DNA from 2 places in the Stenotrophomonas sp. Ker107b genome. Region 2 is predicted to be linked to the other one. Evidence: predicted binding sites of a transcription regulator. Region 2 holds the regulator's gene; the other holds the start of a gene.
What was found. Region 2 encodes FliA, which starts transcription of late flagellar genes. Its sites were predicted from a motif close to TAAAGTTTNNCNNNCNNNGGCCGATAA; they were not measured.
Positions count from the first base shown of each region.

Region 1: a site for FliA is predicted at 1,896-1,922, ahead of ACWV8V_RS17385 (methyl-accepting chemotaxis protein). Genes of this name have one in related genera too.

Region 1 is NZ_JBSPHX010000004.1:18,358-21,739, reverse strand. It holds gene ACWV8V_RS17400 (DUF6966 domain-containing protein) at 1-73, shown strand, start outside; gene ACWV8V_RS17395 (M23 family metallopeptidase) at 74-769, opposite strand; gene ACWV8V_RS17390 (L,D-transpeptidase family protein) at 774-1,718, opposite strand; gene ACWV8V_RS17385 (methyl-accepting chemotaxis protein) at 1,952-3,382, shown strand, end outside.
Region 2 is NZ_JBSPHX010000001.1:1,056,704-1,060,085, reverse strand. It holds gene ACWV8V_RS04990 (AAA family ATPase) at 1-195, shown strand, start outside; gene ACWV8V_RS04985 (MinD/ParA family ATP-binding protein) at 182-1,069, shown strand; gene ACWV8V_RS04980 (RNA polymerase sigma factor FliA) at 1,066-1,812, shown strand; gene cheY (chemotaxis response regulator CheY) at 1,829-2,221, shown strand; gene ACWV8V_RS04970 (protein phosphatase CheZ) at 2,221-2,835, shown strand; gene ACWV8V_RS04965 (chemotaxis protein CheA) at 2,841-3,382, shown strand, end outside.

The DNA of each region.
Region 1 (3,382 bases), on a different contig from region 2:
TCTGGACGCATTGCGCGGCCGTGCCTGGGAACTGGCACGGGCGATCCGGGATGCAACAGCCAGCCCGCGTTGATCAGAGCGCCTGCCGGCCGGTCAGCACCGGATAGGGGTTGATCGATTCGCCCGTCCACCACTGCTTTTCCGGGCCCAGTACATGGATCTCGAAATGCAGATGGGGCGCTTCCGGGCTGGCATTGCCCGTGCTGCCGACGTAGCCGATCACCTCACCACGCTTGACCGTCTTTTTCTCCGCCAGACCGTCGGCGTAGCGGTCCAGATGGGCGTAGTAATAGCAGTACCGACCGCTCGGTTCGAACTGGTACACGGTGAGACCGCCGCGCACGCTGTCGAACAGTTTCTCGACGGTGCCGTCGGCGACGGCCAGCACCGGCGTGCCGTTCGGCGCCAGGATGTCGATGGCATCGTGCACGCGGCCCTCGCTGCGCGCATCGGTGAAGGTGTCCTGCAACTGGTCCGCACGGATGCCCTGCACCGGCAGCAACAGGGCGCCGGTGGCATCCGCAGGGGGCGGTGCGACACCGCCCGCATCAGGCGCGGGCGGCAGGGGCGTGGTCGGGATCGGTGCGGGTGCGCGGGCCGGGGGGGATGGCGGCGGCGGTGCGTCGAGTCCGGCACGGGTGGAACTCGTGGCCGATCCCACCTTGGCCGGTTCGGCGGCGCCGAGGCGGGCCGAGGGTCCTGGCCCCAGCAACCAATAGCCGACCACACCGATCACCAGGCCCACCGCCAGCAGTCGCAGGGTCTTCATGCGCTTACTCCTGCATCACGACGGGCACGGAGGCATCCACCGCATCGGCCACCTGCAGCGCATCCCAATTGGTCAGGCGCACACAGCCATGCGACTCGGTCTTGCCCACGTGGCCAGGCTCGGGTGTGCCGTGCAGGCCGTAATGTGGCTTGGAAATGTCGATCCAGACCACGCCGACCGGATTGTTCGGGCCCGGCGGCAGCACCGCCTTGCTGTCGCTGGCCTTGGCGTCCCAGAACAGCTTGGGGTTGTAGTGGAAGGTCGGATCGCGCGAGATGCCGAGGATCTTCCACTTGCCGATCGGCAACGGGTCATGTTTGCTGCCCGAGGACACTGGGAACTGCGCATACACCTTGCCGTCGGCATCGAACAGCCGCAGCGTCGAGCCGGATTTGTCGATCACCAGCTTGCTGGCCTTGGCCAGCGGCGTGACCGCGATGTTCGGCACCTGGATCACGCTGCCGGCCTTGCCCAGGTCCACACCGGGATTGAGCGTCTTCAGCAGGTCGGGTGAGGCGTGGAAGCGTTCGCCCAGTGCTTCTTCCACCGAGCCGAAGCCCAGCGATGTCAGCTTGGCCTGTTCGGCCGGCCCCTTCGGCACGGGCTGGAACGGGCCGGCAACATCCTCGGCGGTCAGCGTGTAGCGCACCAGCGGCGGGGCACTGTCCGGCTGCAGGGCCTTCCAGGTCGCATCGTCCAGCTCACCGGTCACCTTGATCCCGCGTGCGGCCTGGAAACCGGACACGGCGCGCCTCTGGTTGGAACCCACTTCGCCATCGATCTGCCCTGGAGAGAAGTGCGCGCGGTCCAGCAGCACCTGGGCATGCAGGTCCGAGCGCGGCCCGGTGGCCAGCGGCGTGTCGGCCGTGGCGGTCGCCGGTGCCGCGGAAGGTGCTGTCTGGGCGACCGCCCAGACAGGGGCGGCCAGCGCCAGGGCGAGGGCGGACAGGCGGGCGATCTGGTGCAGGCGAAGGGTCATCGGCGATTCCAGGAGAGACGTGCTTCCACCATGCCTGCCGGGCATGCGCAGCGGCCGTGAAAAGCCTGACGCGCGGCTGAGTGTGGGCACCGGCCCGGCCAATGTGTCCACTACGTGAACCCATTCACCCGTCAACACGCCCACGGATCAAGGCCGCCCAGGGAAGGCCGATACCAGTGCACCCCCCACGTTTGGAAGTTGTCATGGATTATTTGCGGAACGTCAGCGTTGTCTGGCGGCTTGGCCTGGGCTTCGGCCTGTTGTTGCTGCTGGTGGCTGCGGTCGTCGCCATCGGCGCAACCGGCAGCGCGGAACAGAAACAGTCGATGCAGCAGGTGGTCGAGGTCAATGTGGCCAAGGTCCGGATGCTGTCGGACATGCTCGATGCCAACAACCAGATGATGGTGGTGCGGCGTGAGATGCTGATCCGCCAGGGCGACCGTTTGGCTGATGACGAAGTGCGCATCGCCGATCTGGTGAAGCGTTATGAAGCCAGCTGGGCCGCCTACCAGGCGTTGCCCACCAGCGCCGAAGACAAAGCGATCGGCGACGCCATCGCGGCGGCCCGCGCGGTGGCGCGCCCGCTCAACAAGCAGATGAGCGAGCAGCTCAAGCAGGGGGATTTTGCGTCTGCCACTGCGTTGACCCTGGGCGCCGTGCAGGAAGCCGCCAATGCCTGGAACAAGGCGCTGGGCGATGGCGTGGACTATGAAGAAAAGCAGAGCCGCGAGGCCGCCGCCGAAGCGATCCGGCTGGGTGAGCGCACCTTCCTGCAGTTGTTGGTGCTGGGCGCGATCGCGCTGGTGGTCGGCATCACGGCCTCGATCCTGATCGGACGCAGCCTGACCGGCCCGCTGGCCCGCGCCGTCGGTCTGGCGACCCGCATGGCCAAGGGTGACCTGGAGCAGGACTTCCGCTTGGGCGGCCGCGACGAGATCACCCAGTTGGGCAACGCCATGGCCACGGTCCGCCAGACCGTCCAGGGCGCGATCACTGCGCAGCTGGACATGGCCCGCCAGCATGAAGCCGGCGCCATCAGCTACCGCATGGACGAAGCCGCCTTCCCCGGCGATTTCGGGCGCATGATCCGCGCCACCAATGAGCTGGTCGGGTCACACGTGGCCGTGGAGTTCCACATGGTCGAGGTGATGCAGCGCTATGCGATCGGCGACCTGAGCCGCGATCTGGACACCTATCCCGGCGAAAAGGCCGTGCTGACCACCACCATGGCGACCGTCAAGGACAGCCTGATGGCGATCAACCAGCAGATCGAGACGCTGGCGTCGGCTGCGCGCGCCGGTGATTTCTCGGTGCGTGGTACCGAGCAGAGCTTCCAGTTCCAGTTCCGCGCGATGGTCGCCCAGTTGAACGGGATGATGGCCAGCTCGCAGAGCAGCATCGCCGACCTGTCGCAGGTGCTGCGTGCGATCTCCACCGGCGATCTGACCTCGCGCATGGACGGCCACTACGAGGGTGTGTTCGCGCAGATGCGCGACGATGCCACGGTAACCGCTGTCCAGCTGACCGGCATCGTGCAGCAGATCCAGGGGGCAGCCGGCAGCATCAACGATGCCGCACAGGAACTGGCCGCAGGCCATAGCGATCTGTCGCGCCGCACCGAGCAGCAGGCGGCC
Region 2 (3,382 bases):
GAGACCGGCCGCTTCGGTACCGCCCTGTCGGTGGCCGTCGACCACCGCCTGCCGATCACCTGGATCACCGATGGCCAGGACGTTCCTGAAGACCTGCACCGTGCCAGCGCGGCCAATCTTGTACTTCGCCTTGAAGATTTGCGCCGCGCGGCCGATATGCCCTGCAACCCGGAGTTGAACCATGCCGTCGCGTGAGTACGCCAAGCTGACCCAGACCTTCCCGTTGTCGGCTACCCGAAGCCAGCCGCTGGGCCCGGTCCGCACCATCGCCGTCACCGGCGGCAAGGGCGGCGTGGGCAAAACGAACGTTTCGGCCAATCTGGCCGTGGCGCTTGCCAGCATGGGCAAACGTACCCTGCTGCTGGATGCCGACCTGGCCCTGGCCAACGTCGATGTGATCCTGGGCCTGAAGCCGACCGTGACCCTGGCCGACCTGGTCGCCGGGCGCTGCACGCTGGAGGAGGTCATCATCGAAGGCCCCGGCGGCGTGCTGGTGGTGCCGGCGGCCTCGGGCCGCCGCAACATGGCCGAGCTGCAGCAGGCCGAGCACATCGGCCTGGTCAACGTGTTCTCCGAGCTGGAGCGCGAACTGGACATCATGGTGGTGGACACGGCCGCGGGCATCACCGACGGCGTGCTGACCTTCTGCCAGGCCGCCCAGGACACCGTGGTGGTGGTCTGCGACGAGCCGGCCTCGATCACCGATGCCTACGCCCTGATCAAAGTCCTCTCGCGCGAACGCGGCGTGGACCGGATCCAGGTGGTCGCCAACATGGTGCGCGACCCGAATGAAGGCCGGGTGCTGTACGAAAAGCTGACCCGCGTCTGCGAGAAGTTCCTGGCCGATGTGTCGCTCAACTACCTCGGCTGTGTGCCGCAGGACGACTGGCTGCGCCTGTCGGTCCAGCGCCAGCAGCCGGTGGTGAAGGCCTACCCGTCCAGCCCGTCGGCGCTGGCCTTGACCGAGATCGCACGCCGTACCGCACGCTGGCAGGCCCCGACCGAGCCGCGTGGTGGCGTCGAGTTCTTCCTGGAACGCATCCTCAAGCAACGCGGGGTGACCGCATGAAAGGCGCCGCACAATACAAAGAGGTCCAGCGGGTCGCCGCGAACGAGTGCATTGCCCAGCACTCGGACCTGGTCCGCCGCATCGCCCACCATCTGGCGGCACGTCTGCCCGCCAGCGTGGAGGTCGACGACCTGATCCAGGCCGGCATGATGGGCCTGATCGAAGCGTCGCGCAGCTATGACGCCGACCAGGGCGCCTCGTTCGAGACCTATGCCTCGATCCGCATCCGCGGCTCGATGATCGATGAGATCCGCCGTGGTGACTGGGTACCGCGCTCGGTCCATCGCCGGGCCCGCGACGCCGCCGCCACCATCCGCCGGCTCGAACAGAGCACCGGACGCGCCGCCAGCGCCACCGAAGTGGCGGCCGCGATGGACATGCCGCTGCCGGACTACCTGCGCCTGATGGAAGATGCCTCGCGCGGCCAGGTGCTGAGCCTGGAATCACGGATCGAAGACCAGGGCGAGCTGGACACCGTCGCCCAGGGCGGCCCGACCCCGCAGCAGGTGTTGGAGCGTGGCGAGTTCGGGCGCGAGCTGGGCAACGCGATCGGGCTGCTGCCCGAGCGCGAACAGCTGGTCCTGTCGCTGTATTACGAGCAGGAACTGAACCTGAAAGAGATCGGCGCCGTGTTGGGCGTCAGCGAATCGCGCGTGTGCCAGATCCATGGCCAGGCCGTGCTGCGCCTGCGTGGCCGACTGAAAATCTTCGAGGCGGCCGACGCCGGCCTCGAGAACCATTAAGACCGAGGAAAGAGCTTTGGACAAGAACATGCGTATCCTGATCGTCGACGATTTTTCGACCATGCGTCGTATCGTCAAGAACCTGCTGGGCGATCTGGGCTTCACCAACACGGCCGAAGCCGAGGACGGGCATGCCGCGCTGATGCTGTTGCAGAGCCAGCCGTTCGATTTCGTGGTCACCGACTGGAACATGCCGGTGATGACGGGCATCGACCTGCTCAAGGCCATCCGCGCCGACGCCAAGCTCAAGACGCTGCCGGTGTTGATGGTGACTGCTGAAGCCAAGCGCGAGCAGATCATCGAAGCGGCCCAGAACGGCGTCAACGGCTACATCATCAAGCCGTTCACCGCCCAGACCCTGGAAGAAAAGCTCGGCAAGATCTTCGAGCGTCTGGCGGCGAGCGCCTGATGGAAACCCTGAGCGACAAATCAGCGCTGGTGCAGCGCCTGCAGGATGCACTGGCCGCGCTGGAATCGGGTGACGAAGCCGCGTGGCGTCAGGAAATCGACGCACTCGCCGCGCTGCGCACCCAGCCGATGATGGCCGGGTTGAACCGGCTCGCCCGCGAGCTGGGCCAGGCACTGGGCGAGCTGCCCAGCCTGCCCAGCGAAGCCGGCGAACTGGACGATGCCTGCGCGCGCCTGGATCACGTGGTGGCGATGACCGAACAGGCCACCCACCGCACCCTGGACCTGGCCGAAGAATGCCGCACGCTCACCGAGCAGCTGCGCGCCAATGGCTTGACGGCCGACCAGGACCAGCAGCTGGACCGCATCCGCCACAACCTGACCGAGATCGCGCTCACCCAGAGCTACCAGGATCTCACCGGGCAGATCATCCGCCGCGTGGTGGGCATCGTGCGTCGCGTGCATGAGGGCTTCGGTGCACTCGGGCTGCCGCCGCAGGACGACACCGCGCACAAGCGTGACAACGGCCTGGCCGGCCCGGCCGTAACCGGTCTGGACCGCCACCAGGTTTCACAGGTCGACGCTGACGACCTGCTCTCCGATTTGGGACTTTAACGATCATGAGTGCTGTTCCAGACGATATCGCTGCCGACTTCATCCTCGAGGCCCAGGAGATCCTGGATCGCCTCGGCGAACAGCTGGTGTCGCTGGAGCAGGCGCCCCAGGACAGTGACCAGCTCAACGCCGTGTTCCGCGGGTTCCACACGCTCAAGGGCGGCGCGGGCTTCCTCGGCATCCAGGCGATGGTGGAGCTGTGCCACGCCGCCGAGGAAACCCTGGGCATGGCACGCTCGGGCCAGGCCACGCTGCAGGCCCATCACTTCGACGCGGCCCAGCAGTCGCTGGACTACCTGCAGTCGATGCTGGATTCGGTCTCGGCCGGCACCGAGCCGGGCTATGCCCCGCCGGAGCTGATCGCACAGTTCGACGTGAACGGCCCGGCCACCCCGGCGGCTGCCCCCAGCGCCGCGGCCGGCCCCAGCAGCGGTGAGCTGATCACCGACGATGAATTCGAAGCGCTGCTCGACCAGTTGCATGGCGGTGCCGCACCGACCGCCGTCGCCGCCAGGAAAGACGACGGCATGATCAGCGAAGACGAGTT